Regions from separate parts of the Arthrobacter sp. HMSC08H08 genome, predicted to be linked through region 2. Evidence: riboswitches for the same ligand, from Rfam matches in the RefSeq annotation. Region 2 holds a riboswitch; each other region holds the start of a gene.

What was found. A riboswitch is a leader RNA that binds a small molecule or an ion and turns the genes downstream of it on or off. The one in region 2 is predicted to bind S-adenosylmethionine.
Region 1: linked by a shared signal. The riboswitch ahead of HMPREF3175_RS10155 (acyl-CoA dehydrogenase family protein) and the one ahead of HMPREF3175_RS07270 (O-acetylhomoserine aminocarboxypropyltransferase/cysteine synthase family protein) in region 2 are both predicted to bind S-adenosylmethionine.
Region 3: linked by a shared signal. The riboswitch ahead of HMPREF3175_RS06210 (flavin reductase family protein) and the one ahead of HMPREF3175_RS07270 (O-acetylhomoserine aminocarboxypropyltransferase/cysteine synthase family protein) in region 2 are both predicted to bind S-adenosylmethionine.

Annotation. Positions count from the first base shown of each region.
Region 1 is NZ_KV789394.1:1,812-11,987, forward strand. Features, by position in the region: gene HMPREF3175_RS05850 (acyl-CoA dehydrogenase family protein) at 1-9, opposite strand, end outside; gene HMPREF3175_RS05855 (amidohydrolase family protein) at 11-874, opposite strand; gene HMPREF3175_RS05860 (SDR family NAD(P)-dependent oxidoreductase) at 1,033-1,962, opposite strand; gene HMPREF3175_RS05865 (MarR family winged helix-turn-helix transcriptional regulator) at 2,175-2,702, shown strand; SAM riboswitch class I at 2,875-2,961, shown strand; gene HMPREF3175_RS10155 (acyl-CoA dehydrogenase family protein) at 2,971-4,473, shown strand; gene HMPREF3175_RS05875 (LLM class flavin-dependent oxidoreductase) at 4,463-5,896, shown strand; gene HMPREF3175_RS05880 (CynX/NimT family MFS transporter) at 6,053-7,420, shown strand; gene HMPREF3175_RS05885 (hypothetical protein) at 7,470-7,832, opposite strand; gene HMPREF3175_RS05890 (DUF308 domain-containing protein) at 7,917-8,510, opposite strand; gene HMPREF3175_RS05895 (ATP-dependent RNA helicase) at 8,592-10,176, opposite strand, start outside.
Region 2 is NZ_KV789399.1:16,830-27,005, forward strand. Features, by position in the region: gene HMPREF3175_RS07240 (CaiB/BaiF CoA transferase family protein) at 1-811, shown strand, start outside; gene HMPREF3175_RS07245 (MFS transporter) at 783-2,222, shown strand; gene HMPREF3175_RS07250 (adenylosuccinate synthase) at 2,382-3,683, shown strand; gene HMPREF3175_RS07255 (carbon-nitrogen hydrolase family protein) at 3,829-4,629, shown strand; gene HMPREF3175_RS07260 (magnesium and cobalt transport protein CorA) at 4,672-5,778, opposite strand; gene HMPREF3175_RS07265 (CoA-binding protein) at 5,946-6,458, opposite strand; gene HMPREF3175_RS07270 (O-acetylhomoserine aminocarboxypropyltransferase/cysteine synthase family protein) at 6,458-7,786, opposite strand; SAM riboswitch class I at 7,799-7,919, opposite strand; gene HMPREF3175_RS07275 (histidine phosphatase family protein) at 8,013-8,672, shown strand; gene HMPREF3175_RS07280 (M20 metallopeptidase family protein) at 8,749-10,038, shown strand; gene HMPREF3175_RS07285 (HpcH/HpaI aldolase/citrate lyase family protein) at 10,079-10,176, opposite strand, start outside.
Region 3 is NZ_KV789394.1:82,588-92,763, reverse strand. Features, by position in the region: gene HMPREF3175_RS06245 (glycosyltransferase family 87 protein) at 1-1,093, shown strand, start outside; gene HMPREF3175_RS06240 (M18 family aminopeptidase) at 1,090-2,376, shown strand; gene HMPREF3175_RS06235 (acyltransferase family protein) at 2,443-4,692, shown strand; gene rpsF (30S ribosomal protein S6) at 4,945-5,244, shown strand; gene HMPREF3175_RS06225 (single-stranded DNA-binding protein) at 5,298-5,897, shown strand; gene rpsR (30S ribosomal protein S18) at 5,968-6,207, shown strand; gene rplI (50S ribosomal protein L9) at 6,231-6,692, shown strand; SAM riboswitch class IV at 6,890-7,003, shown strand; gene HMPREF3175_RS06210 (flavin reductase family protein) at 7,044-7,568, shown strand; gene HMPREF3175_RS06205 (PepSY domain-containing protein) at 7,687-8,319, shown strand; gene dnaB (replicative DNA helicase) at 8,812-10,176, shown strand, end outside.

The sequences.
Region 1 (10,176 bases), on a different contig from region 2:
TTCAGCCATCTCAGTCTCCCTTCGTCTCGGTCGTGGACTCACGGTCCAGGCCCAGCAGGCGCACCGCGTTGTCCTTGAGGATCCACGGCCGGACCTCGTCCTTGAGCGGAAGCTCCGCGAAGGCGGCCAGCCACTTGTCCGGGGTGATCAGCGGGAAGTCGGTTCCGAAGAGCACCTTGCGAGCCAGCACGTTGTTCGACTGGCGGACCAGGGACTCCGGGAAGTACTTCGGGGACCAGCCGGAGAGGTCGATGTGCACGTTGGCTTTGTGGGTCGCGATCGAGTTCGCCTCGTCCTGCCAGGGCACCGATGGGTGGGCCATGATGATCTGCAGGTCCGGGAAGTCGGCGGCGACGTCGTCCAGCAGCAGCGGGTTGGAGTACTTCAGTTTGATGCCGCGCCCGCCGGGCAGGCCGGCGCCCATACCGTTCTGTCCGGTGTGGGAAACGATCGGCAGCCCCAGCTCCTGGAGCCGCTCCCAGAGCGGGTAGTACTCGCGGTCCGAGGGGTCGAACCCCTGCACGGACGGGTGGAATTTGAAGCCGCGCACTCCGAGCTGCTCGGCCTGGCGGGTGGCCTCGGCCAACGCGTCCGCCCCGGTGCGGGGATCCACGGAGCCGAATGGGATGAGGACGTCGTTGTTCCGGGCGCAGCCGGCCACGAGGTCATCGATGGAGTTCGGCTTGTGGCCGAACTGGGTGCGCGCGTCCACGGTGAAGACGACGGCGGCCATCCGGCGCTGCCGGTAGGTCTCCGCGATGGTGTCCACGCTCGGGGTCCGTTCCGCGGACTTGAAGTACTTCGCGGAGGCTTCGAAGAAGTCTTCCGGCAGCGCTTTGTGGCCGCACGAGTCCACTTCGAGGTGGACGTGCATGTCCACGGCCTCGATGGCCGAGGCGTCCACGCCCAGCTCGTAGCGGACTGGGGCGGGGCCGGGAGCAGAGGTTGAGGCGGGGGCAGGGGCGCCGCTGTCGTTCCCGTGGGCTGGCCCCTGCGGAGCCGTGTCCTGGGTTCCGGTCATGGTGCTTGTCCTTAGTTCTTCTGTTCAGGCTCGAGCTCAGCAGGCAGCGGAGGCATCTTCTCGCCGACTTCCTGGAGGTTGCCCCTGACCAGCTCGGCGCCTTGGGTCTGCATGGTGGCGTAGTCCCAGCCGCCCTCGTGGTACTCGGTGGCCACTGGCTCTGGGTGGGACCAGACCTGCAGGCGATCGCCACCAACTCCGATGGCCTGGCCGGTGATGCCGTCGACCTCCGGGGAGGAAAGGAAAGCGATCAGGCCGGCGACGTCGTCGGCGGTTCCGAAGCCGAGGTCATGGCGGAAGAAGGACGGCATGGCCTCGCCGCGCTCGTCCGCCTCGACGGCCTTCTGGAAGTAAGGGACGGTCTTGGTCATGGCGGTGGCCGCCACTGGGATGACGGCGTTGACCATCACTCCGGCGCGCTTCATCTCCAGGGCCCACGTGCGGACCATGCCGACGATGCCCGCCTTGGCTGCGGCGTAGTTGGTCTGGCCGAAGTTGCCTCGCTGACCGGTCGGCGATCCGATGCAGACGATGCGCCCGGCCACGCCGTTCTCCTTGAAGTATGCGTAAGCGGCACGGACGCAAGTGAAGGTGCCCTTGAGGTGGACGCCGATAACGAGATCGAAGTCCTCGTCAGTCATCTTCAGCAAGGACTTATCCCGCAGGATGCCGGCGTTGTTCACCAGAATGTCTAGGCCACCGAAGGTGTCCACGGCGGTCTTGACCAGCTGGTCGGCGGCCTCGCTGGTGCCGACAGGGACCACTGCGGCGACGGCCTTGCCGCCGGCTTCGGTGATGGAGGCGACAGCGGCGTCCGCGGTCTCCTGGTTGACGTCGTTGATGACCACGGAGGCTCCCTGGCGGGCGAGCTCCTGGGCGTAGGCGAGGCCCAGGCCTGCGCCCGAGCCGGTGACGATGGCTACCTTGCCGTCGAGGGACATGGGATTCTCCTTCGGTGGTGACGTGCTAGATGTCGGTTCTGTCCTAATGTGGCGTTCACCACACAAGAACCATGACAGTACATATAATTGAGAATGTCAATTATTTTTCGAGGCTTGCATTTCGAGTACGATCCTCTGCAGGGGACAAGCCTCTATATGGGCAAGATCAGCCGGATCACTCCCTCGAGTACACGGACCAAGGAAGCAAGCACATGACGACTACAAAGGACACCTCCGGAGCCACAAATAGCCCGACTGAGGCCGCCCAGCGCTTCCCCGCCCCCTCCACAGCGCTTGCGGCCGAGCGCATGGCGGAGTTCACGTCGTCAGAGCTCGCCGGCCAGGTCCAGTTCCTGGCGGCCCGGCTGCGCAGCATCGGCCACAGCCACGCCAACCGCGTCCTGCAGGAGGAGATGGGATTGAAGGTCCGCCAGTACTCCGTGCTGGCCCTGGCCGCCGCGGACGTGAACCCGTCCCAGCGCGAACTCGGCGACTTCCTGAGCCTGGACCCAAGCCAGATAGTGAACCTGGTGGACTTCCTGGAGAAGCGGGGATGGGTCGAGCGCCAGGTGGATCCGCGTGACCGTCGTTCCCGGATCGTCATCGCCACACCGCAGGGGCAGGATGCCTACCGGAGGGCACGCGCGCTGACCATGGCCTCCGACGACGTGGTGCTCGCCGCGCTCACCTCCGACGAGCGGCAGGAACTGAGCCGGCTGCTGGAGAAAGTCGCGTTCTGAACTCTGGTCTCTGAACCCCGCCTGCTGACCCCCGCTAGACCTCACGAAGCGCCCCGCGGGGCCTGCTTAGATGCAGGCGCCGCGGGGGCGCTTCTTGTTGACGTTTTGTGACGCGCGTCGCCTGGCGGGCAGTTGACACAGCTCGAGGCCGGGCTATAGAAATGATGCTTGTAACCCATCCAGAGCGACTGAGAGACCTGGCTCGTTGACGTCGCAGCAACCGGTTTATGCACGGTGCTCCCGCCAGGAACGATGGAAAGGAATAACTGTGTCATCGTTGTCCACGCACACCCCTGTCCACCCTGCAGCTGGCGCTGAGATCGCCGCCGATGCGGAAGCCAGCACCGACGCCGGCAACGCCAGCACCGCGGTTTCCTCGGCTGACCTGAGCTTCGCTGAAGGGCTGCGTTACGTCACCACCCAAGATGCTCCGGTCACCCCGTGGGAGGCCGGCCACACGCCAAGCCTGGCAGAGCTGCGTGAGCATTTCGGGCCGATCTTTGACCGCATCGCGAGTGGGGCTTCTGAGCGGGAGGCGCATCGTGTTCTGCCGTTCGTTGAGATCGCAGAACTCAACCGGGCCGGATTCACCGTGCTTCGCGTTCCTACCGAGTACGGCGGCCCGGGCGTGAGCTTCACCGACTGGGTGCAGCTGCTGATCGATCTGGCGGCGGCTGACCCGAACATCGCGCATCAATACCGTTCCCACGCGGGTTTCGTGGAGACGCTGCGGTACCAGGATGAGCAGACCCGCCAGTATTGGTATGCGAAGGTTCTTGCCGGCGATGTTGTGGGTAACGCGTCCACGGAGATCGGCGGGAATGCGTTGAATACGCTCAACACCACGTTGGCTGTGCAGGCGGACGGCACTGGGGTGCTCAATGGCGCTAAGTACTACTGCACTGGCACCGCGTACGCGACGCATACCCGGGTTTCGGCCACGCTGCTTGATGCGGACGGCACGCCGACCGAGGGTCGACAGTTCGCTGTCGTTTCCACGCGCGCCCCGGGTGTTGAGCTTGAGGACGACTGGAATGGTTTCGGACAGAGCCTCACCGGTACCGGAACCACGCGTTTCACCGATGTGAAGGTTGCGCCCGAGCACATTTTGAACCGCGTGCCTGGCAGCGCTGAGGCGCAGTTTGAGGCGCCGCTGTTCCAGCTTGTCTTGCTCGCTGTATTGGCCGGTATTGCTCGCAACGTTGTGGACGATGCGGCGGCTGGCGTGCGGCGGCGGACCCGCTCCTTCAATACCGGCTTAGGTGTTCCGCACTCTGAGGACCCGCAGATTCTGGGGGTTGTGGGCCGGCTTTCGGCGCAGGCTTTCGTAGTGGAGTCGGCGGTGGTTGAGGCTGCGCGGCGGCTTGAAGCCGCCGAGGGCGTGCTTTCGCTCGAAGGCGAGGACGCTGGCACCGGCGATGGCAACGGTGACGCCGATACTGGCGCCGCCGCTACTGGCAACACTGACGCTGGCACCGGCGCCGCTACTGACACAGCGCAGCGTCTGCTGACTGAAGCGGAGCTTGCTGTTGAGCGCGCGCACGTGACTGTGCCCGGCATCGTGACCAGTATTTGCTCTGACCTGTTCCTCACGGGTGGCGCATCGAACACGTCGCGGGAGAAGAACCTGGACCGGCACTGGCGCAATGCGCAGACGGTCGCGACGCATAACCCGATTGTGTTCCGTGAGCGGATCATCGGCGACTACCTGGTCAACGGCACCGTCCCGGAGGGTCTCAACGCGATCGGTGAGGTGCGCCGTGCTTCTTAACGCGTTTGAGATGGCCACGCCGGTGCATCAGTCCCCTGGTTTGTGGCGGCATCCGGAATCCCGGGCAGCGGATTTTGACCAGTTGAGCTACTGGACCGGCCTGGCGCAAACCTTGGACAAAGGCGGTTTCACGGCCCTCTTCCTGGCCGATGTGCTGGGGACCTATGACGTGTACGGCGGCAGCGACGCGGTCTCGCATGAGCGCGGCGTTCAAGTTCCGTTGCTGGATCCTTTCGCTGCGGTGTCTGCGATGGCTGCGGTCACCCGTAGGCTCGGTTTCGGGTTGACGGCGTCGTGCACGTATGAGGACCCGTTCCTCTTGGCGCGCCGGTTCGCGAGCCTGGATCACCTCACGGGTGGCCGGGTTGGCTGGAACATTGTGACGTCGTATCAGGATTCCGCGGCCCGCAACCTCGGTTTGGAGCGGCAACTGCCCCACGATGAGCGTTATGACCGCGCGGACGAGTACATGGACGTCATGTACAAGCTGTTCGAGGGCAGTTTCGCTCCGGGTTCGGTGCTCAAGGACGCCGATGCGGGTGTTTTCGTGGACCCGGCGGGTGTCCGGAAGGCTGAGCACAAGGGCGAGTATTTCTCTGTCGATGGGGCGTCACTGACGCATCCGGGACCGCAACGCACCCCGTTCTTGTTCCAGGCGGGCGCCTCGGCACGGGGCTTGCGTTTTGGAGCCGAGAACGCTGAGGCCGTGTTCATGATCGGTTCTGAGCCGAGCGTTGTGCGCGGCTATATTGAGCGCTTGCACGAGGCGCTTGAGGTCGCGGGCCGGCCCGCCGATGCGGTGCGCACCTTCGCGATGGTCACCGTCGTGACGGGCGCGGACGACGAGGAGGCGCAGCGCCGCTTCGAGTCCTATCAGCAGTACGTGGACGTCGAGGGGGCTCTGGCACTGTTCGCGGGCTGGACCGGCGTTGACTTGGCCGGCCTGGATCCCGATGCACCGCTGGCCGAGGTTGAGACGGACGCGAATCAGTCCGCACTGCGCTCGGTCACCTCCGGCGACACGTCGCGGGAGTGGACCGTGCGGGACATTGCCGCGTTCGTGACGTTGGGTGGCCGTGGCCCCGTGATTGTGGGTGGCCCCGAGAGCGTTGCAGATCAGTTGGAGGCGTGGCAGGCGGCTTCCGGCGTGGATGGCTTCAATGTGTGTAGTGGTGTGCGGCCGGCTGATCTTGAACGTTTCGTTGAATACGTGAGCCCCGTGCTGAGGCGCCGCGGCCTGCTGGCCGAGCCGGGCCTGTTGGCTGATGCCGGCGCTGAAGGCGCCGACGCCGATACCACCGACGATGCGGCGGCAACTGATGCCGTGACGTTGCGTGCCGCGGTGACGGGGCAGGATTGGTTGCCTGAAACACATCGTGGTTCCCGCTTCCGCACTGGCGCTTTGGTGGAAGCTGGCAGCTAAGGGCTTCCCTACCGGCCGCGCATAGCCGGCGGGCGGGTTCCGTGGGATGCCCCACGGAGCCTGCTGCCGCATCGTAATTCTGCAGCCGCGGATTGTGATGACGTGTTGTGACGGTTGCCGGCTTGCGCGGCGCGGAAAGGGCGATAACGTTACGGAATGAGCAACTCGATGCGGGATAGTGCTGCTGGTGAGACTCAGGCCCCTGAGACACCGGGCGTTGCGGCGAGGGCTGTGAGCCCGGCTTTGGCGATCGCAGGTATCTTGTTGATCGCCACGAATCTGCGGATGCCGATGACGAGCGCGAGCCCGCTGTTGCCCCGCATTAAGGAAGACGTGGGGCTTTCGGCGGCGTCGGCGTCGTTTTTGATTTCGTTGCCGCTGCTGTGTTTTGCGGTGTTTTCGCCGATCGTGCCGCGGATCGCGGCGCGTATCGGGTTGGCGCACTCTTTGTTCGGCGCTTTGATTGCGGTCAACGTGGGGATCGTTTTGCGTTCCTGGGTTGGCTCGTTCGGTTTGTGGACCGGCACCGTGTTGATTGGTGTTGGGATCGCGATCATGAACGTGTTGTTGCCGGCGTTGATTAAGCGTGATTTCCCGGATCATGCGGGCACATTGACGGGTGTGTATTCGGCGTTTCAGTCGCTCATGGCCGCGCTTGCGGCGGCGGTCGCTGTCCCGATCGCTGGGTTGCCGGGTTGGGGTTGGCAGGGCGCTCTCGGTTTGACGTTGGGCGCCGGTTTGATTGGTATGGCGGTGTTCGCTCCGCAGGTTCGTGCCGACCATGTGATGCGGCGAACAAAGATCCTGGACCGCCAAGCAGCTGACGCCGCGGCCGCTGGCGAAATGTCCGGCGCTGAAGCCCCCGATGCGGTGGCCTCCCCCGCTACCCCGGCGTCCGCATCGTCCCCCGCCCCTGCACCTGCGTCCGAGACAGCGCCGCCGGCGCGTCCGCGGAGTTTGTTGCGTTCCCCGTTGGCGTGGGTGATTACGGCGTTTATGGGTTTTCAGTCGACGCTGTTTTATTCGATTTTGGCGTGGTGGCCGGCTATTGAGATGTCGTCGGGGATTTCTGAGGAGAGCGCCGGTTTCCATATTGCGGTGATTCAGGCGTCCGGTATTGTGGGTTCGCTTGTTGCGGGCTGGTTGATGAGGCGCGACGTGGTGGGGCCTACTGTTGGTGTGGCGGTTTCCACGGTGATTGTGGTGCTTGCGGGGACCATGCTGGCTCCACAGTTGGCGTTGCTGTGGGCGCTGTTGATAGGTACTGCCCAGGGCGGGTTGTTCACCGTCGCGTTGACGTTGTTTGGGGCGCGGGCGCGTACGCCGATGTCAGCTGCACGGCTCTCGGGTATGGCGCAGACGTTCGGTTATGTGATTGCGGCGTCTGTTCCGCCGGTTTTGGGTGTGGTGCGTGAAGCAACGGGTTCGTGGACGGCCTCGTTGTGGATCATGCTGGGTATTGCGGTGATCACGTTGGTTGCGGGGCTGGTTTCAGCTAAGCCGCGCTACGTTGAGGAGTATTAGCCGCGGTTTTGGGGACCGTGGTCGCGGGCCACGGTGCGCTGCGGAGAAATTAGCCTCGTTTTTCGCGGTTTTCGCGGGCGCGTTGTGCGCGTTCGCGTGCTTCGATGGCGTCGAGTTCGGCGTCAGTGAGTTCGGATGAACGGTTGACGCCGGAGCCTTTGCCGAGGTCGTCCGGGTTTTCTTTGGCGACCATCATGAGCAGGGAGATCACCAGCAGGCCCGCGACGAACGCGATGAGGAAGAACGTTGCACCGATCTGAAGGTTGAGGCCGTTGCGGGTTCCGCCTGCACCGGCGAATGCGGAGATGACGCCGGCGACGATACCGAAGGTCAGCGACAGCGCGAGTGCAGGTTTGACGCTTTGCTTCCAGCCGGACTGCTTCGAGCCAGACGTGGATGGCTTGTTGGCCACGGATTCTCCTTTACGCGGGTTTCGTGCGAGGTCTGTGTACAGGTTTGTGTTCGGTGCGCTCTGGTGTTGTTGTGTGTTTTCAGTCTAGTTGCCGCGGCGTTGGTCTTGCATGTACCCGACTGCGGAGATCAGCAGGTGCACTGCGATGAGCGCGGTGATCATGGAGGCCATACCGAAGACGCCGTGGGCGTCGCTGGTGGTCATGAACACCATGATGATGCCGCCGATAACTCCGAGGCCACCGGAGATGGTGGTGTCTTTGCTTGGGCGACCGGTTTCGCGGGTTGTGAGCCCGCCGTAGAGTTCTGATGCTCCGCCGATGGTGTAGCCGAACGCTACGGCGAGTGCCATGCCGGTGGCGTCGCGCATGATGATCGCGAGGACGCCGGCGATGGCCCACGCGAGGACCGCGGAGGTGACGGCGGTGCGGTAGCTGGGTGCCAGGGAGAGCCGCATGATGGGCCAGTAGAAGAGTGCACTGGCGAGGAAGAGGACGGCGAAGGCTGCGCTGATGGCGCCGACGGTTGGGGTGGTGTTGAAGAAGACGCCGACGAGTGCGAAGAGCGCGCTGACGATGCCGCGGTAGAGCATCGGTTTGGCGAGGACTCGTTTATAGTCCTCCGTGGTTGCTTCTGTGCGGGTGTTGCTGGCACCGCTGTTGCTGGCGCTGTCCACCATGTGGTTTGTTCCCCTTGTTTTTCGGGTGTGTGGGTGCGGGTGGGCACCAACTTTCAAGTTTATCTGATGCCGATTGTGTGCTTATTTCTGGCGGAGTTTGCGGTTGGTGAGGTGGGTCGGTTGGGCTGTGAGTGGGTCTTCCGGCCAGGGGTGTTTGGGATATCGGCCGCGCATTTCCGCTCGGACGTCGGCGTATGGGCCGGTAAAGAAGGAGTGCAGGTCCGAGGTAACCGCGAGAGGCCTGCCTGCCGGTGAGAGCAGGTGGAAGAGGACGGGCGCGCGGCCGTCTGCAAGGCGTGGTGTTTCAGTCCAGCCGAAGGTTTCTTGGAGCTTCGCGGCGACCACCGGTTGTGGAGGCTCTGCCTGCCTCTGCGCCGTGCTGGTCTCTTCTGCGCTGCTCTCTTCTGTGCTGGCCCCGTCCCCGCTTGCTTCATCCTTCTTGCCTCTCTGTTCGCCACCCCTCGGTTCGCCGCCGTTACTGCCAGTATCTTCGATCCCGTATTCGGTGGCGTCCGGGTACTTGATTGCGGCGGTGTTCCCGGAAGGGAGGGGCATCCGGGCGGGCGCGAGTTCGTCGAGGTTCGCGGCTTCTGGCCATGGGAGGAGCCGGCGGAGTGGTTCGGTGAGGTCGATGTTGTTGAGGCTTGCGCCGTGTGCGACGTCGTTGAGTTCTGGGCCGAGCCATTCAGTGACGGTCGCGGCTAGGTGGTGTTCGTCCATCGCTGGCCATGGGTCGCCGATGTGGTGGTGGAGGAACGCGAGCCTGTTGCGTAACGCAGTGGCGGTGCTGTTGAAGGTGAGCGCGTTGAGGCCCTGGGTTGCGAGGTGTTCAGCGAGCGCTTCCGCTGCTTGGGTGGGATTGGGTTTGGTGGGGGTTGCGCGTAGTTCGATCACGCCGATCGCTTCGTTGTTGCGTGCGCTGATGGTGCCTTTGGGTGTGATGGTGATGCGGGTTGTGGTTCCGGCGAGGTTCCCGGCGGCGTCGGTGGCTTCGTCGAGGGTGAGGGGTGCGGCTGCACGGATGATGGCGCCGGTTCCGGCGGCGGCGTTCCCGTGTGCTCGGGTGACGTCGGCGATCGCGAGCCATTCGGGGCGTCCGAGCGTGGCGTCCGGTGGAAGTGCGGCACGGGTGCCGGAGGCGAGGAGGTAGATCCCCTCCCCCATGTGTTTCGCGATCCGGTCAGGCCAGGCCGTGGCTGTGACGATGCCGGCAAGTTCGGCTGCGTTGGTGTGGGCCGCCGCGTGTTTGTGTGCGAGCCGGGTGAGGCGTTGTGTTTCGCGTTGGGTTGGGCGGTGGGGGTTGCGTTGCTGGTGGCGGATCGCGTCGGGGAGGTTGGCTCCGGGGATGCGTTGTTCGCCGGTGGCTACGGCGATCACTGTCGCGACCTCCTCCGCCCCGTAACGCGCCGCGTTGTGTGTGAGTGCGTGTGCCCATCGTGGGTTGAGTGGGATCGCGGAGAGGGTTCGGCCGTGGTCGGTGATGCGTCCTGTGTTGTCGATCGCGTTGAGGGCGGGGAGTGTTTTTTCGGCGTCGTTGAGGGCGGCGGCGGGTGGCGGGTTGATCCAGCGGAGGTTGTGGCCGCGGGGTGCTCCCCATGCGGCGAGGGTGAGGGCGGTTTCGGTGAGGTCTGCGGTGGTGATTTCGGGGGTGATGTGTGCGGGTGCG
Region 2 (10,176 bases):
GAGCGTCAGGGACAAGCATCCTCACGTAGTCCATGCGAGCATCACAGGTTTCGGCTCCCGCGGCGGCGCGGACATGCCCGGCTACGACCTGCTCGCTCAAGCGACCTCTGGGTTCATGTCTCTGACCGGAGAGCCGGATGGCGATCCGCAGCGCGGTGGCGTCGCGATCTTCGACATTATGGCTGGCCTTCACGCCGCCGTCGGCGTCCTCGCCGCCCTCCGCCAGCGCGAACAGACCGGCCGCGGCCAGCACATCGAAGTCAACCTGCTGAGTTCTGCGCTGTCTGGACTTGCGAATCAAACCTCCGGCTTCGTCGGCGCGGGCGCGGTCCCGTTCCGGATGGGCAACGACCACCCGAGCCTCTTCCCGTACGGTCCGTTCATGTGCTCGGACCGGCACGTGGTGATTTGCGTTGGTAATGACCGCCAGTTCGCGCTCCTTGCCACAGCGCTCGGTGTGCCTGAGCTTGCGGACAACGAAGACTACGCGACGATGCCTGCCCGCAACCGCAACCGGGATGCGTTGCGGCCGCTGATCGAGCAGCAGCTCGCACGTGCCACGGCCGATGAGTGGGCCACACGACTGCGCGAGGTGGGGCTTCCGGCTTCGCCGATCCTCGGGGTCGATGAAGGTGTCGCTTTCGCTGAATCGCTGGGATTGGAGCCGGTCATGACGCCGGTGGGGAAGCCCGATGGGGTGCCTACGGTACGCACGCCGTTGTGGCTTTCGGACGCGGAACCTGCGTATCGCAAGGAGCCGCCGGGTATAGATGAGGACCGTGATGCAATCTTGGCGTGGCTCGAAGACTAACCGCGCCACTGACAAGCCGGCGCTCCACCGCAGGCGGCAGGCCCGTAAAGCAGGGTTCGCGGCGTTCATCGGCACGACCATCGAATGGTATGACTTCTATACGTATTCGACAGCGGCCGCGCTGGTTTTAGGGCCGCTGTTCTTCCCTGGCGAGCTCGGGGTCCTGGCCTCGTTCGCAACGTTCTGGGCTGGGTTCCTCGCCCGCCCGATCGGCGGGGTGATCTTCGGTCACTGGGGCGACACGTTTGGCCGCAGGAGCGCCCTCATCACCACCCTGTTGCTCATGGGCGGGTGCACCACCGCGGTCGGTTTGCTTCCCACCTACGATGTGGCCGGCTGGTGGGCGCCCGCCGCCCTGGTCGTGTTGCGGCTGGTGCAAGGTATCGCGATGGGTGGGGAATGGGGTGGGGCCGTGGTGCTCGCCGCAGAGCACGCCCCAAGCAACCGCGGGATCCTGTACGCCGCTTTCGCCCAACAAGGCTCCCCGGCCGGTAACTTGTGTGCCTCCGGCATGTGGTTGCTCGTTGCGATGCTGCCGGATGACGCGTTCTTCACGTGGGGTTGGCGCGTTCCGTTCCTGATCTCTGCGGCACTCGTAGCGATCGGGTTGTGGATCAGGGTCTCGGTCGAAGAGTCCCCGGAGATGATGCGTGGGACCCTCCACCGCCACGACGACGCCAGCCCCGCCGCTGCCAAGGCAGTCACTGCCGACGCCAGCCAGGCCGCCAACCCAGCTACTGCCAACAGCAACACCCCCGCCACCGGCAGCGGCCGCGCTCGCCGTGAGGCTCCCATCGTGACCTTGTTCCGTGAACATAAGGCGATGGTTTTGTGGGGTGTGGGCGCGAGTGTTTTGGCGACCACGGTCACGTATTTCAAGGCCACGCTCGCGTTGTCCTGGGCCACGGACGCTGGCTTGTTCACGCGGCAGGGTTTCCTCGCGATGGTTACGGCGGCTTTGGTCGTGCAGTTCTGTGTTCAGCCGTTGGGTGCGTTGCTGGTGCACCGCGCGAAGGAGAGGGGCCGGGTGCGGCGCGCGGTCGCCGGGATGCTGATTCCTGAGATCGTGTTGCTTCCGCTCATGTTCGTTCTGATCAGCACGGGCAACCCTGTGCTCGCAGTCGTGGGGATTTTTGCGGTCACGATCCCGCACGCCCTGTATTTCTCAGCGCTCGCGGGCTTGCTCTCTGAGTCCTTCCCGCCCGAGGTCCGCTACACGGGTATTTCGCTGAGCTACCAGGTCGCTTCCTCGGTGTTCTCTGGTTCGGCACCGCTGGTGGGTTCCGCGATGATCACGATGGCCGGCGGGCACGTGTGGCCCGTTGCGGTGATGGGTTCACTATTTGCTGTGCTGACGTTGGTCTCCGCGCTCAAGCTGTGTGGGGGCCGGATTGATAGAATCAGCAAGTAAGGCCCTCATCGCGGGAAAGCACGCGCCACAAAGCCGGATTGCTTGCGGCATCGTGCCTTGAGATGGCGGGTTCGCTTGAAGCGGGCCCCGGTGATGGGGGTGTTTCCCTGCCAACGCACTAGAGCACGCACTAGGAGACAGTGCGCGAGGAGTAGATGCATGCCGGCCGTCGTTATTGTTGGCGCCCAGTGGGGCGATGAAGGCAAGGGCAAAGCAACCGACCTTCTTGGTGGTCGTGTTGATTACGTTGTGAAACCGAATGGCGGTAACAACGCGGGCCACACCGTTGTGGTGGGTGGTGAAAAGTATGAGCTCAAGCTCATCCCGGCCGGTATTTTGGCCCCGAATGTGATCCCTGTTCTGGGGAACGGTTGTGTTGTGAACCTTGAGGCCCTCTTCGAGGAGATCGACGCGCTTGAGGCTCGCGGCGCTGATACGTCCCGGCTGCGTGTTTCTGCGAACGCTCACTTGGTGGCCCCGTATCACCAGACACTCGATAAGGTCACCGAACGTTTCTTGGGTAAGCGCGCGATCGGCACAACCGGTCGCGGCATCGGCCCGACCTACATGGATAAGATCGGCCGCCTCGGCATCCGTGTCCAGGACATTTTCGACGAATCGATCCTGCGCCAGAAGATCGAGGGCTCACTGCGGCAGAAGAACGAACTCTTAGTCAAGGTCTATAACCGCCGTGCCGTGACAGTCGAAGAGGTTGTTGAATACTTCTTGAGCTTCGCTGACCGTTTGCGCCCGATGGTGATCGACGCTGAGCTGGAAATCAACAAGGCGCTCGATGAGGGCAAGGTTGTGCTCATGGAGGGCGGGCAGGCCACCTTCTTGGATGTGGACCACGGGACCTACCCGTTCGTGACCTCATCGAACCCGACCGCCGGCGGCGCATCGGTGGGTGCGGGCATCGGCCCGACCCGCATCCAGCGCTCGATCGGCATCATCAAGGCCTACACCACCCGCGTGGGTGCTGGCCCGTTCCCGACCGAACTGTTCGACGATATGGGCGAGCGCCTACGCACCGTGGGTGGCGAGTTCGGCGTCAACACGGGCCGTCCGCGCCGCACCGGCTGGTATGACGCGGTTATGGCTCGCTACGCGTCCCGCGTCAACGGCTTCACCGACTACTTCTTGACCAAGCTCGACGTTCTGACGGGCATCGAGAAGATCCCGGTATGCGTCGCCTACGACGTGGACGGGGTGCGCCACGACGAGGTACCGATGACGCAGTCCGAGTTCCACCACGCCAAGCCGATCTATGAATACTTTGACGGCTGGATCGAAGACATCTCAGGGGCTCGGAGCCTCGATGACCTGCCGGAAAACGCCCGCAAATACGTTGAAGCGCTCGAAGCGATGTCGGGTTGTCGCTTCTCCGCGATCGGGGTAGGCCCGGACCGTGACGCGAGCATCGTGGTGCGGGATCTGATCGGCCCGGTTGAAGACAACTGAGCTCACTCATCCGGCCTTGAAAGAGACCGCTAGTAGCATCTGAAGCCAGCGTGCATAGAACCTTGTTTCTATGCACGCTGTGCTTTATCCGAAGGTGTGTAGAGTAGGGCTCACACCGCTTGTTGCAGACAGCAAGGAGAACGCGATGAAGATTTCCCTTGGCCAGTTCAGCCCGACCGCCGATGTCTTCGAAAACCTCGAAACGTTGGATAAGTTGGCGCGGCAGGCCGCCTCTGAGAAGGCGGACATGATCGTGTTCCCTGAGGAGTCGATGCTTTCGCTGGTCCAGGCTGGCGATGATTTCGCTGGGCTTGTTGAGAAGGGGTGGGAGCGTTTCGCCCGCCAGGTCGGTTTGATTGCGGCGAGCCACAGCATCGCGGTTGTGGTGGGTGGTTATGAGCCGAACGAAACCGGCAAGCCGTACAACACGGTCTTGGCAGTGGATGCGAATGGTCAGGAGCTTGAGACGTACCGCAAGATCCACTTATATGACGCGTTCACGTTCAAGGAATCCAACCGTATTTCTGCAGGCGACCCCAACCAGGTCGCTACGTTCACGTACGGGAACCTGACGTTCGGGATGATGACGTGCTACGACGTGCGTTTCCCCGAGCTCGCGCGCAACCTTGCGTTGGCTGGCGCTGATGTCCTGTTGGTTCCAGCGGCTTGGTATAAGGGCGAGAACAAGATCGACCACTGGCAGACGCTACTGAAGGCCCGCGCTGTGGAGAACACGGTATGGGTTGCGGCTGCCGGTACGGCCTCGAACCAGACGATCGGCTACTCGGTCATCCTGGATCCGCTGGCCCAGCCTGTCGCTTATCTTGAGGACGAGCCATTCGGTTTGGTCACAGGCAAAGTGGGCCGCAAGAAGGTCAAGAGCGTGCGAGAATACCTGCCGGTTCTTCAGAACCGCCGCGTAGGGGTCGACGCGCCAAAGGCCTGATCGCTGACCGCGGGCTAGCCGCGGCAGGGCTAGCCAGCGCCGCTACATCCAGTCTTTCTTTTTGAAGACGATGAACAGGAACAGAGCGAATCCAAACATGGCCGCGAGCGCGAGCGGGTAGCCGTAGGTCCATTCGAGTTCGGGCATGTTGGTGAAGTTCATGCCGTAGATCGCACCGATGAGCGTGGGCGCAAAGATGATAGCCGCCCACCCGGAGATCTTCTTCATGTCTTCGTTTTGCCGCTGAGAGACCAAGGTCGCGTTGACCTGCAGGATCTGATTCAGCGCGTCCCGTAGCTCGGCGATGTCGGGGATGATCTGGGAGAGATGATCAGAGACGTCATCGAGGTACATACGCAACTCGGTGTCGGTCCCATAGCGGGTGGTTCCGATCAACAGGCGGCGGATCACGGTCGCTAACCCGTTGGACATTTGGCGTAGCTCGATGATCTCGCGCGACAAGCGGTAAATACGCTCGGCAGCCGCCGGGTCACCCGAGAACACCTGGCGTTCAATCTCTTCTTTGTCAGTCTCGAGGCCACGCAGCACGGGGCCGTATCCGTCCACGACCGCATCGAGCACTGCATGCAGCACGGCTTCCGGGCCGTGCTTGAGTAGCTCGTTCTGTTCGCCGAAGCGGTGTTCGAGCCGGAAACCTTTCGCCTGCCAGGCTCGCACCGCGGCCTGATCCTGGCACAAAACCGCTACCTGGTTCCCTCGCATCAACAGGTTGAATTCGCCGAAAACGACCTCTTCGATGTCATCTTGATAGGCAACAGAGTGAGTCACGACGAACAGGGTGTCGCCCTGACGTTCGGCTTTAGCGCGCCGCGATGGGGCCTGCAGGTCCTCGAGCAGCAGCGGGTGAAGATCCCAGGCCTCCGCGAGGTCTTCAATCTGCTGGTCAGTCGGCTTATCCATCGAGATCACGACGACCTGGTCAGGGTGTTCTTCCGAATACCTGCCAGCGGTTTCGATGGTGTGGCCGCCGGTGAGCGGGAACGCGCCTTCGTTATCGAATGAGACTGCGCGGATGTTGTCTTTCACCACGTGCGGGGTCGGCGGCGCAACGGGGGTTCGCTTATGACTGGCACGTCCCGAAACGAGGGGGAGGCCGAGTTTGGAGCGGATCTTGTTGCGAGCAGACATGCCTCTATTCTGGCACCAGTTCCACCCGTTCCCGGCCACCGCGACGCGCTGGACGTTCAACCCCGCGGCGCCGCGGTGAGACGGTCACGCGGTCGCCACCGCGCCGCCGCGCAGGCGCCTCAAGCGTCGGTGCGCGATCGTGCCGCGCAGCGACGCAACAGCAACCGTTATGCGCGCAGTTGGCGTTTGGAGGAGATGACTCCGGTGTCGAAGCCTGCAAGGTGGAGGCCGCCGTGGAAGCGTGCGTGCTCGATTTTGACGCAACGGTTCATGACCGCGGCGAGCCCGCCGGCTTCAGCGATGCGCGCGGCTTCTTCGTTCCACAGGCCCAACTGTGCCCAGAACACCTTCGCGCCCACACGCACGGCGTCCTCAGCGACGCTCGGGAGGTCCTCGTTACGGCGGAACGCAACCACGATGTCGGGCACTTCCGGCAGGTCATCGAGGCTCGGGTACACGGGCTCCCCGAGTAGCTCAGTGGCTCGCGGGTTGATGAAGTACAGCTTGTAGGGGGCGGAGGACTGCAGGTAGGTCGCCACGAAATACGCGGCACGCGCGGGGTTCGTGGAGGCGCCCACGATCGCGATGCTCTTGGCGGCACGCAGCAGGTTCAACCGTTGCGGGGCTGATGGGCCAACCCACGCACTGTTGGCCTCTGTTGTGGTGGTTTCGTTGCTCATTACGCTTCCTCCCCGTTCGCAGCACCGTCACTAGCACCGTTCACGGCGGCTTCCAGGGCCTGGTCGAGGTCCCAGATGATGTCCTCAACATCTTCAAGGCCCACCGAAATACGGATCAGGTCTTCGCCGATCCCGCCCGCAATCAGCTGTTCTTTACTTAGCTGCTGATGCGTTGTGGATGCCGGATGCAACACGAGGGTCTTCGCGTCACCAATGTTGGCTAGGTGGCTTGCCAGCTGCAGGTTCGCGATGAACTCAGCCCCGACGTCGCGCCCACCCTTGACACCAAAGCTGAACACGGAGCCCACGCCCTTCGGCAAGAGCTGCTTGCCGCGCTCGTGGTAGGCGTGGTCTTCCAGGCCGGCGTAGGAGACCCACTCGATGCGGTCATCGTTAGCCAGCCAACGCGCGACCTCACGGGCGTTGGCGATGTGCTCATCCATACGCTGCGGCAGGGTTTCGATGCCGATGAGCAACTGCCACGCGGACTGAGGGGCGAGCGATGCGCCGATGTCACGCAACTGTTCGTTGCGTAGCTTGGTGAGGAAACCGTATTCACCGAAGTTGCCCCACCACGACAAGTCACCGTAGGAAGGCACCGGCTCCGTCATGGATGGGAAGTTGCCGTTGCCCCAGTTGAAACGGCCTGATTCAACGACGACGCCGCCCAGGGTGGTTCCGTGGCCGCCCAGGAACTTGGTCGCCGAGTGGATCACGATGTCCGCGCCGTGTTCCAGCGGACGGAAAATGTACGGCGGGGTCAGGGTTGAATCCACAACCAGTGGGATCCCGTGTTCGTGGGCGAGAGCGCCGAGACCTTCGATGTCGGTGATGACTCCGGATGGGTTCGCTACCACCTCGGTGTAGAGGACCTTGGTGTTCGGTTGGATCGCGGCCGCGAAGTCCTCGACCTCGGTCGAGTCGATGAACGTCGTCTCCACGCCGAATCGGCGCAGCGTGACATCCAGCTGGGTTACGGTCCCGCCGTAGAGCTTCGAGGAAGCGACCACGTGATCGCCCGCCTGGCACAGCGCGGCGAACGTGATGAACTCAGCGGCCATACCCGAAGACGTCGCGACCGCGCCGATACCGCCCTCAAGGGACGCGACGCGTTCCTCGAACGCCGCAACCGTAGGGTTAGCGATACGCGAATACACGTTCCCGTACTTCTGCAGCGCGAACAGCGTTGCCGCATCGTCCGCGTTTTCAAACACGAAAGACGTCGTGTTATACAGCGGGACGGCACGCGAACCGTGCTCCGAATCAGGGGTGGCACCCGCATGCAGGGCACGGGTACGGAAACCGAATTGACGGTCGGCAGAAGACATGGAACTCCTTCAACTCCATCGATCCCGGCATGAGCACCATTCGCTGCAGCAGTGAACGCTACATGAGTGAACACTGTGGCGATGGTTGCTGCGGCGTCACAGGGCCAGGTCCCTCGACCGCTCTAGATGGTCAGCCACCATTATGCGCACTCGCCTCGAGCCAGGGCAAACGCATGTGACGTACTAAGGCGCGCCGGGAACAGTGCGGCCGGCATAAGCTGGGGATATGAGCACCAGCCCTCACCACGTCCCGTCTCTCGCTTTGGTCCGCCACGGGCAAACAGACTGGAATAAAGAACGCCGCTTCCAAGGAAGCGCGGACGTCCCCCTCAACGCGACCGGCATCGAACAAGCCCGCGCCGCGGCGGAAACCCTGGCGGCTGACGCGACATCACGATGGGGTAGCCCGTGGGACGTCATCCTCACCTCCCCGCAACTCAGGGCGCGCGAAACCGCGGAGATCATCGCTGAACACCTCGGACTTGAGGCGCCGCGCGTCGTCGCCGGGCTCAAAGAACGCTCATACGGGCCCTACGAAGGCCGTGCCTACGGCGACCTCGACAAAGAAACCTTCACCTACCTCTTCCCGGCACACCTCCCCAACGTCGAAGAGGTCGAAGCCCGCGGTAAAGAGCTCGGGATCCTCGAAGGCGTCGAAAGCTCCAAAGACGCCGGCCGCCGTAGCGCTACAGCGCTCGCCGAAGCGCTCCAGCGCAACCCAGGCCAACGCGTCATCGCCGTATCCCACGGCTCGACCACCCGCTGCCTGCTCAACACCCTGGACGAGTGGAACATCAGCAATCCGGGGTTGCGCAACTGCGACATCCGCTACCTCACCCCAGCCCAAGAAGCGCACCTGCACCACATCCGCAGCGCACTTTCCTAACCCGGCGCTGCATCACAGCCACCCACTACACTGACTGTGACGCCGTTCACGGACACCAGCTAAGCCAAGGACACCCATGATGAGCACCGCCAGTACATCAGCGAGAAACACGTCAGCACCGGGGCAACAGCTTCCGGCGGTACATCCGGCGGCGCAAGAACCGATCCCGGCGGAACTCAACGGGCACATCGTCCGGTTGCGCCGCTATCTGCACGCGAATCCCGAGCTGGACCGGCACCTGCCCACGACGCAGGCCGCGGTGCTGGATGCGCTCGAGGGAACCGAGGGGATCGAGTTGCACACCGGGAAGGCGCAGTCCTCCGTGACCGCTGTTCTGCGCGGTGCTGCTCCGCTTCCTGAAGGTACGCGCCGCCCCGTAGTCCTGTTGCGTGGAGACATGGACGCGCTACCGGTCACCGAAGAAACCGGGCTTGAATATTCGCCCACCGAAACCGGGAAGATGCATGCGTGCGGCCACGACATGCACACCGCGGGCCTGGTGGGCACGCTGCTGTATCTCGCACAGCGCCGCGATGAACTTACCGCCGATGTTGTAGGCATGTTCCAGCCTGCCGAAGAAACCGCTGGCGGCGCGAAAACCATGATCGAAGAAGGCCTACTGGAAGCCGCAGGCCAGCCGGTCGATGAGGCGTACGCGATCCACGTGTACGCCGACCGCTATCCGCACGCGACGTTCGTCTCCAAACCGGGAACCATACAGTCCGGATGTGATGACCTCGTCATCACCGTCCACGGCCAAGGCGGCCACGGATCCGCCCCGCACCAAGCCGCGGACCCGGTGCCAGTCGCGGCAGAGATCGTGCTCGGCCTACAGACCATGGTGACCCGCCAGTTCGACCCGTTCGACCCCGTCGTGGTGACTGTCGGCTCGATCAAGGCGGGCTCTGCGCCGAACATCATCCCGTCCACCGCAACCATCCAGGTCACGCTGCGTTCCTTCAGCCCGGCGTCACGTGAAAAGCTCGTGCCGGCCGTGCAGCGCGTCGCCAAAGGCATCGCGGAAGCCCACGGGATGAGCGCAAGCTACAGGGTCGAATGCGACTTTCCTGTAACCGTGAACTCGGCCGAACACGTGGACTACGTTGCCGAAACCGTGCGGGACCTGTTCGGGGATACCGCCTACCGAGACCTGCCGCGCACCGAAGCCGGTTCAGAAGACTTCTCCGAAGTGCTCCAGCGCGTACCGGGCGCCTACATTTTCCTCGGTGCCGTCCCGGAAGGCGAAGACCCCACGAAAGTTGCGGGCAACCACTCGCCGCACGCGATCTTTGACGACCGCGTGCTGGGCCGTAGCGTGCGGCTTTTCGCGGAACTTGCGCTACGCCGCGGGCCTCTCGCACATTAACGATCAGCCCGCAACGACAAGCCGGCGGCGGCTACGCGTGTCAGTAGTGGTAGGTGTCCGATGGCGCAGGGGCCGGGTCGGATGCCTTGCGCCATTGCACGTTGTAGGCCTTCGCAAGGGCGAGGATCTTGTTCGCGC
Region 3 (10,176 bases), on a different contig from region 2:
TCGCCGCATCTGGGATGCCGCGATGGTTGCGTTGTCTCCCGCGATCATCCTCGCGTTGACCGTCAACTGGGACATGTGGGCGATCGCCCTCATGGTCACTGGCTTGTTCGCGGTTGCGCGCGAGCATCCGTGGCTTGGCGGGATATTGATCGGTATAGGTGGGGCGGTCAAACTGTTCCCGCTACTGGTTTTGGGTGCGTTTTTCACGTTGGCGTGGCGCACCCGCCGCTGGCATGTTTTCGGCAAGATCGCAGGCGGTGCTGGCATCGGTTGGCTCGTGATCAACTTGCCGGTCTATCTGATTGACCCGAAACGGTGGGCTGTTTTCTATACGTTCTCCTCCGACCGCGGCGCGGGCTTCTCCTCGACGTGGGAACTGTGGAACATGACGATCGGCCGCAGCGCACCTGATCTTGTGTTGACGGCGGATACGATCTCCCTGCTGGGCATCATCTTCTTTGGCTTCTGGTGCCTCGGCGTTTTGATGCTGGGGCTCATCGCTCCATATAGGCCGCGCGTTGCACAGCTTTCGTTCTTGATCCTGGCGATGTTCGTGCTGATCGGTAAGGTCTACTCGCCGCAGTTTGTGATGTGGCTCGTCCCACTCGCTGTCCTTGCGTATCCGCGCTGGCGCGCACTGTTGCTGTGGCAACTGTTTGAGGTGTTCCACTTTGTAGCGATCTGGATGCGCCTCTACGGGATGGCGCAGCCGGATCAAGCGCGCGGCTTCTTCCCAGACTGGATCTTCAGCATGACCGTCCTGGGCCACATCGCCTCGCTCGGTGCCCTGATGTTCCTCGTCATCAGATGCATCCTCCGCCCTGAGGAAGACCCTGTACGGCGCGTCGGGCTGGATGATCCGCTCGGCGGCCTGTTCGCGAGCCCACAACGGCGGGGTGCCAGGGCCGCGAAAGGCCGACGCAAAGCCGGAACCAAACCCCGTAGAAGCACAAGCGAGCCGACCCGAGCCAGAACAGGCACAAGCGAGCCAACGCGGGCGCGCGCATCCGCAACTGATGCATCCGCAACCCGCACGTCCCCAACCCGCGCATCCGCATCCCGCGCGGCTTCGAGTGAACAAGGAGAGTCATGACCCAGGCGTTGACCCATGTAGAGGACCTCGCGGACTTCATTGACGCGTCCCCTTCGAGCTATCACGCGGCGGAAGAAAGCGCTCGCCGCCTCGAAGAACAGGGTTTCACGCGTCTCGCTGAACATGATGAGTGGCCCGCGCAGCCGAGCGGGAAGTTCGTGGTGGTGCGTGATGGCGCGGTCATCGCGTGGACGGTCCCGGCGAATGCGGACCCGTGTATACCAGCGAATATTTTTGGTGGGCACACGGATTCCCCGGGCTTCAAGCTCAAACCGAAGCCGACCACGGGTAACCACGGCTGGTTGCAGGCCGGCGTTGAGATCTATGGTGGCCCGCTTTTGAATTCGTGGCTGGACCGTGAACTGCGCTTGGCGGGCCGCTTGGCGATGCGTGACGGTTCTGTGGTTTTGGCTGATACGGGTGCGCTGCTGCGTTTGCCGCAGCTTGCGATCCACCTGGACCGCGGCGTGAATGAGAAATTCGCGTTGGATAAGCAGGTCCAGACTCAGCCGGTGTGGGGTCTGGGTGTGCCTGCTGAGCATGATCTGTTGGCCGAGCTCGCCTCGTCCGCCGGTGTTGATCCTGAACAGATCGATGGGTTCGATGCGGTGGTCGCTGACTCGGCTCGTGGTCAGGCTTTCGGCAAGGATAAAGCGTTTTTCGCGGCGGGCCGCCTGGATAACTTGGCTTCCGTTCACGCCGGTTGCGTTGCCCTCGGTGAGGTAGCGGATGCAGGTGTGGGCCAGGATGCTCAGCGGGTTGCGATGTTCGCGGCTTTTGACCACGAGGAGCTGGGTTCGGCGTCCCGTTCGGGTGCTGCTGGCCCGTTCCTTGAGGATGTTTTGAACCGTATTTATGCGGGTTTGGGTGCATCCGCTGTGGATCAGGCGCGGGCGTACGCAGAATCCTGGCATGTGTCATCGGATGTGGGGCATTCGATCCACCCGAATTATGCGGGGCATCATGATCCGGTGGTCAAGCCACTTCTGGGGTCTGGCCCGATCTTGAAGATCAACGCTAATCAGCGTTATGCGACTGATGCGCTCGGTGCTGCAGCGTGGGCTAGCTGGTGCCGCGAGGCTGGGGTTGAGAGCCAGGAGTTCGTGTCGAATAACAATATCCCGTGCGGTTCCACGATCGGCCCGATCGCGGCGACCCGCCTAGGGATTCGCACCGTGGATGTGGGTATCCCGATTCTGTCGATGCATTCGGCCCGCGAGCTTGCAGGCGTGAGCGATCTTCACGACCTATATAAGGTTGCGAAGGTTTTCTATACCGCATAACTTAGTTCACTTGCGCTTCACCTGGGCTTGTAGAGATGGGGACCCAGACGTGATGTAATGCCGTGCATGTCCAACAACGCCACAACGATCCAAGGGGACGGTGCTCGCGGACTAGATAGGCGAGGGCAGAACACGCATGGGCAGGATGCGCCCCAGAAACGCAGAGACGGCCGGAAGTTCCTCCCGGAGGTCCAAGCCCTGCGGGCGCTTGCCGTCTTCGCCGTTGTGGCGTGGCATTTCTACCCCAGGGCAGTTCCGGGCGGCTTTGTTGGTGTCGATATCTTCTTTGTGATCTCAGGGTTTTTGATCACATCGAAGCTTCTGCGGGACGCCGAAGTGCACGGCAAGATCAACCTCGCTGAGTTCTGGGCTGCCCGCATCCGCCGCATCATGCCGGCCGCGACAGTGACCGCGTGCGTGATCATCGTTGCAACGTTCATATGGTGGCCCACGGAGCAGTGGGAACAGGTTTCGCGGCAAGGCATCGCGAGCCTGTTGAGCATCGTGAACTGGGTTTTGGCCGTTGATTCCGTGGATTATCTGGCCTCAGACAATGCGCCGACCGCTTTCCAACACTATTGGTCACTCAGCGTTGAGGAACAGTTCTATGTTCTCTGGCCGCTCGTGGTGATCCTGGCCGTATTGCTCGCCCGCCGCATCGGGCTCACTGTGCGTGCCTATGCGATCGTCCTGTTTTCGGCGGTGATCCTCGCCTCGTTCGTGTGGGCTGAATATAGGGTCCGTTCAAACGATCCGGCGGCTTATTTCATCACGACAACGCGCGTGTGGGAGCTCGCCTTAGGCGGCTTGATCGCAGCCCTGGCGCCCTACATCCTCAAGGACGATTCCGGCAAGGGCAAGCAACGGATGGGCAGCGGCGTTTCGTGGCGTGCGGTGCTAGCGTTGGCAGGTCTTGCGGCGATGTGCTGGTCGATCCTCACATACACGCACGCGACCCCGTTCCCGGGTGCTAGCGCGGCGGTTCCCGTACTGGGGGCTGTGGCGGTGATCATCGCGGGCCGTACCAGTGGTGCGTTGTCGCTGAATTGGCTGGTTGATTGGGCGCCGGTTCAGTGGCTGGGCAAGGTGTCTTTCTCGCTGTATTTGTGGCACTGGCCGGTGTACATGGTTTTCGTGCAGATCACGGAGCATAAGCCGTATTGGTGGCAAGTGCCCGTGCTGATGCTGATCTCGTGTGTGCTCGCGCACGTTTCGTGGCGTTGGGTTGAGGAGCCTGCACGCCAGTGGAAGCGTTTGAAGGTCTCGCCCGCGCCAGCGTGGATTGCAGGTGGCGTGGCAACGCTCGTTGCTGTTGCGGTTGCTGTGACTCCGATTGTGCGTGCGGATGCGATCAATCGGGAACAGAAGGAGCTCGCTGCGGAGCTTCTGAAGGGTGAGCGGCCGGAGTTCGCTGCCGGTAGTTGGGACCCGGTCATCAAGAAGTCCGGGGCTCAAAAGCTCGATGCGGGGCATCCGGATAGCCCGGGCGGCCGGTTGGTCACTGAAGGGGAGCGCGCAGACGAGCTTCCAGCGGCGCTCACGTATGGCTCGGTCATCACGCCCACCCCTGCGGAAGCTGAGGACGATGCGCGCACGGATCAGGAGTGTTTCGCGGGCAACGGCAAGAAACACACGCCGCGCTGCGTGAAGGGTAAGGAAGACGGCGAGAAGACGATCGCGATAATGGGTGATTCTCACGCCCGGATGCTCGTGGAGCCGCTAGAGGAGCTAGCGAAGCACCACGATTGGCGGATCATCACCTACACCAAGGCTTCATGCCCCATGTCACTTGAACCTCGTGAGCTCGGTAAAGCTGATGAGCGGTGCGTTGAACCGAATAAGGAATCCATCCAGCGGGTAATTGAGGATGAGCCTGATGTGATCATCACCAAGAACTTTGCAGGATCAACATTCCGCGGCGATGCGGCGGACGGTTACGAACGCACGTTCAAGGAACTGCAGAAGAGCGGGGCGCAGCTTGTGGTGGTTCGAGACACCCCGGTCCCGTCGCGTGATGACGATATTCCGATTCCACGCACGTGCGTTTCCGGGAGCATGGACAAGCCACACGAGTGCGATTTCAGTGTTGAACAAGGTTTGCTTGATGACCCGGCGGTAGAGGCGGCCGGGCGGCTCGATGACGTCTACTTCCTTGATATGACCGATTACTTCTGCAGCAAAGACGAATGCTCCGTGGTCGCGGGCAACACGCTGATCTACAGGGATGGAAATCACGTGACCAACACGTACCTGAGAAGCCTCGCACCCGTCCTGGAGCGCCGCCTCCCTCAACAGCTACGCGACCACAAGGACTGACTCCTCCCGCCCACGCGCGCTGCACATCGCAGTGCATGATGGCACCCACACGCACAGTGAAGAGTTATGGCTTGAGCCGTACTGCGGGTAGACTGGTGCTGTTGCCCACTTTCAAGTTTTGCTGGCAACCGCATCGTGATGCGCACTTCAGCAGGCTTGCACGCCCTGCATGGCAGGGTAGGGGCTACCGCAATAGAACCTCCTGGTACGGAAAGACCGTGCCCGCTTTATGTCCAAAGGAGGTGGGTTCACTTGCGTAACTACGAACTGATGCTGCTGGTTGACCCCGAGGTCGACGAGCGCACCGTTGAACCGACGCTCAACAAGTTCCTCGAGGTCGTCACCAAGGACGGCGGAACCGTCGAGAACATCGACATCTGGGGCCGTCGCCGCATGGCCTACGAAATCAACAAGAAGGCTGAGGCCATCTACGCAGTGGTTAACTTCACCGCTGAGCCACAGACCGCATCCGAACTTGACCGTGTTTTGGGCCTCAACGAGTCCATCATGCGCACCAAGATCATCCGCCCAGAGGACCAGCGCATCAAGTAAGCGCGTCCTCAGCGGGCACAACCACGTTTCAACGCTTCACGCTAAGGGGAATCATGGCTGGAGAAACCATCATCACTGTGGTGGGTAACCTCACCGCTGATCCGGAACTGCGTTTCACGCCCTCCGGTGCCGCGGTAGCGAACTTCACGGTCGCTTCTACGCCGCGGATCTTCGACCGTCAGGCCAACGAGTTCAAAGACGGCGAAGCCCTCTTCATGCGCTGCAGCGTATGGCGTGAACACGCCGAAAACGTGGCGGAATCACTGACCAAGGGCATGCGCGTCATCGCCCAGGGTCGTCTCCGTGCCCGCAGCTATGACGATCAGAACGGCAACCGCCGTACCGCATGGGAACTGGACGTCGACGAAGTCGGCCCAGCCCTGCGCTACGCAACCGCACAAGTCACCCGCAACCAGCGAGGCGGCGGGGGTAACCAAGGCGGTTTCGGCGGCAACCAGGGCGGCTTCGGTGGAAACACCGGCGGCGGCTTTGGTGGCGGCAACCAAGGCGGAGGCTTCGGCGGCCAGCAGAACCAGGGCGGCGGCGGAGACTGGGGTGCGCCTCAGCAATCTCCAGCTAACGACCCGTGGGGTAACTCTGGCGGCTCAAGCGACTGGGGCGCAAACCCCGGCCAGTCCGCACCACCGTTCTAAATCGTTTTCAAACCAATACCCATCCCGCAGCTGACACTGCGGGCTCCAAAACAAACTAAGGAGCTCCACGATGGCTAAGCCTGAAATTCGCAAGCCTAAGCCTAAGGCCAACCCGCTCAAGGCCGCCGACATCGACTACATTGACTACAAAGATGTCGCCCTTCTTCGCAAGTTCATCTCCGACCGCGGCAAGATCCGCGCTCGTCGTGTAACTGGCGTTACCGTGCAGGAGCAGCGCAAGATCGCTCAGGCGATCAAGAATGCGCGCGAAGTTGCCCTGCTTCCATACTCCGGCGCTGGCCGCGGCTAAGCAAGAAGGAGGAGAGAAGAAACATGGCAAAGCTTATTCTCACGCATGAGGTAACCGGCCTGGGTGCTGCGGGCGACATCGTCGAAGTACGCGACGGCTACGCACGCAACTACCTGCTGCCACGCGGCTACGCGATCACCTGGACCAAGGGTGGCGAGAAGGACATCGAGTCCATCAAGGCTGCTCGCGAGGCCCACCGCATCGCGAACCTCGAAGAAGCACAGAAGATCGCAGACGGCCTCAAGGACGCTGAGATCCGCATCGAGGTTAAAGCTGGTGACACCGGCCGCCTGTTCGGTACCGTCAAGCAGGCCGACGTTGCAGCAGCAATCGAGGCTGCCGGCCTGGGCAAGGTCGACAAGCGCACCATCGAGATCGCACAGCAGGTCAAGACCACTGGCCACTACAAAGCCACCGTCCGCCTGCACGAAGACGTTCTCGCGAACACCACGCTGCACGTTGTTGCAGCACCAAAGGGCAAGTAACACTCAAGCACTCAGCGCGCGGAACCATAATGTGAACCGCGTGTCAGCTCACGTGTGAAACAGTCTGAGACGCGCCCCGCGAGGGGCGTGAACGAACGCCGCACCCGAGAAAGGGTGCGGCGTTCGTCTCATTAAATGAACTACATGACACATTCAGTTGCACGGCGTGCGCTGAACTGTTTATCGTTTAACACACGAATCATGAGTACGGATTTTTAGGCCCTGGCTAATCCGTCGGCAACCCTCTCGCGTAGGTGGGGTGCCCCAGGTGACGATTCGGCCGTCGGGAATGCCGGCGGCAAGCTGCGCCGGCCATTGTGGACGGCCGATACTTGCGAAGGATGAATCGCTATGTCCCTGACCCACACCATCGACCAGGCAACCCTGCGTTCGGCATTCGACCGTTTCCCTGTAGGCGTGGCAGCTCTCTGCTCCCGCGTGGGAGGCCACCACGAAGGCATGGTCTCCTCGAGCTTTGCGGTCGGCATCTCATATGAGCCAGCGCTCGTATCCTTCTCAGTTCGCAACGAATCCCGCACATGGCAGCGCCTCAAGCACGGCTATCGGCTCGGCGTCTCGATTCTGGCCGATGAACACCGCGAGGTCTGCTATCAGCTCGCCTCCCGCGACGCATCCAAGCGTTTCAGCGGCCTCGACGTCACGTTAGCTGACTCCGGTGCTTTGTTCCTGGACCGCGCCGCCCTGTGGCTTGAGACCTCGATCTATGACACGGTCCCGGCAGGCGACCACACCATCGTGCTGTTGAAGGTCCACGCTGTATCTCACGGCGAGGAACACGGAGAGCCGATCGTGCTGCACGGCAAGACGTTCCGCGACCTTGCGCAGCTTCCAGACCGCGCACTCGTAACCGCCTAAAGCCTGCTGTTTGGAAGGCGCTGATCATAGGACAAACGCGGGCAGTTAATCTAGGTTGGCTTAGAGCTGAGCAAAAAAAGCAGTGCTATCTGAGTCCCGATCTGCGTATATTGAGGCCATGGAGAAGAAACATGTAGCCCTCACGTCCGTAGCAACCCTCGCGCTGGTTCTTGCCGCTTGCGGTGCTCCAACGGAGGACAAAACCTCCGAACCCACCCAGGACGCCCAGCAGACCCAAACTCAGCAGACTGAGACTCAGCAGGCGCAGAACACTGACGCCGATGACGCTGATGGTAAGGACTCTGCAGACAACAACGCGCAAGCCCCAACCAAGGGTGGTAGCCAACAGAACGCTCTCAAGGCGATCGAGACCGCTGAAAAGGAAGTTGGCGGCAAGGCCGTTGACCTCGACTGGGATGACGATAAGAGCGGCTGGAGCGTAGATGTTGTCAAGGGCAATAAGAGTCACGAGCTCGAGGTAGCCGCTGACGGATCCAAGGTCACCAACCAGGATGAAGTCGAAGACGTAGACAGCGATGACCGCCGCGAATATGACGCGATCAAGGTAGAAATCGCTAAGGCGATCGAGACCGCGCTCAAGGACACCCCAGGCACCCTCGATGACGTCAGCGTTGACGAGGAGCAAGGCCAGATCATGTGGGAAGTTGATATCTACCCAGAGGGTGGCGGCGCCGACGTGACGGTCTATGTGGACGTCAAGAGCGGACAGGTCCTCAAGAAGGACAAATAAGCACGCAAAAGCATAAGCAATAGTGCAAGGTAGTTTGTGGGGCGGGCCCTTTCGGGCTCGCCCCATGTGCATGTAGCCCCATTTGTGGGGGCGGTCAACCTTCCGCGAGGGTGAGTTGGCGAACCTTCAACCTCTACTCGGGCGAGTCTGTGGGTAACTAGCCCAAACCTGTGGATAACTTAGCGTTTCAGGCATGTATCGCGTGGATATCCCTCTTGTCAACATGACACGTGTGCTTGAAGGTTGGGGAAAAGTTTTTAGAGCATCTTCATAATCCACAAGAAAAAACCGCGGAATCTCGCGGGATACAGCTAATTTTAAGCAAAATCACAGCGATGTTTTCCCCAGGTTATCCACAGAAGTAGTGGATATCCACCGGTGTGTTCCACAATAGTCCACACACTATCGACAGGGGCTGTGGATAACTCGGGTTGTGTTGTGTCTATTTCGCCCTACACTGAGCCTGAGGACAGTACAGGTTGAAGGAGCACAGTGGATCAGTACAGCGACGCCGACTACAGCGATGCAGGCGCATCATCCTCGGGTGCGTCCTCACTTGCTGAGCGCGTCCCGCCTCAGGATGTAGCGGCTGAACAGTCGGTTTTGGGTGGCATGTTGCTCTCCCAGGACGCGATCGCCGACTGTGTAGAGATTCTGCGCTCATCGGATTTCTATAAGCCCGCGCACTCGATCATTTTTGACGCGATCACCGATCTCTACGGCCGTGGGGAACCGGCTGATGCGGTGACCGTCTCGAGCCACCTGACCAAGAGCGGTGAGCTCAACCGTGCCGGTGGCGCGGCCTATCTGCACGAGCTGATCCAATCCGTTCCGACGGCCGCGAACGCGAGCTTCTACGCCGAGATCGTGAGGGAGCGCGCCATCCTGCGCCGCCTCGTCTACGCGGGCGATCGCATCACGCAGATGGCCTTCGCAGCCGACGGTGAGGTCGACGCGATCGTCAACGACGCCCAGTCCGAGGTCATGCAGGTTGCTGAACGGCGCGCCGCGGAAGACTACGTGCTGCTCTCAGAGATCATGGAGTCCACGGTCGATGAGATCGAGGCCGCAGGGCAGATGACCGGCGACGAAATCACCGGTGTGCCTTCGGGCTTCTATGAGCTTGACGAACTGACGCAGGGGTTCCAGGGTGGCCAGATGATCGTGGTCGCGGCCCGCCCCGCAGTCGGTAAATCGACCTTCGCGCTGGATATCGCCCGCTCCGCGGCGATCAAAAACGGCATGACCACCGTGTTCTTCTCGCTAGAAATGGGCCGCACCGAGATCGCGATGCGCATGCTCTCAGCTGAGACCGCCGTCGGGCTTCAAAACCTGCGTAAAGGTGACTTGCGCGACGAGGACTGGACCAAGATCGCCCGCACCCTCCCGCAACTGAATAACGCGCCGTTCTTCATCGACGATTCACCGAACATGACGCTCATGGAGATCCGCGCGAAATGCCGCCGCCTCAAGCAGCAACACAACCTCAAGCTCGTGGTGCTGGACTACCTGCAGCTCATGTCATCAGGTAAACGCGTTGAATCGCGCCAACAAGAGGTCGCTGAGTTCTCGCGTGCGCTCAAACTGTTGGCTAAAGAGCTCGATGTTCCGGTCATCGCGCTCTCGCAGCTCAACCGTGGCTCCGAACAGCGCACCGATAAACGCCCACAGGTCTCCGACCTGCGTGAATCCGGTTCGATTGAGCAGGACGCCGACATGGTCATCCTGTTGCACCGCGAAGACATCTACGACAAAGAGTCCCCACGCGCAGGTGAAGCCGACGTAATCGTGGCTAAGCACAGAAACGGCCCGACCAAGACGATCGTGGTCGCGTTCCAGGGCCACTACTCGCGCTTC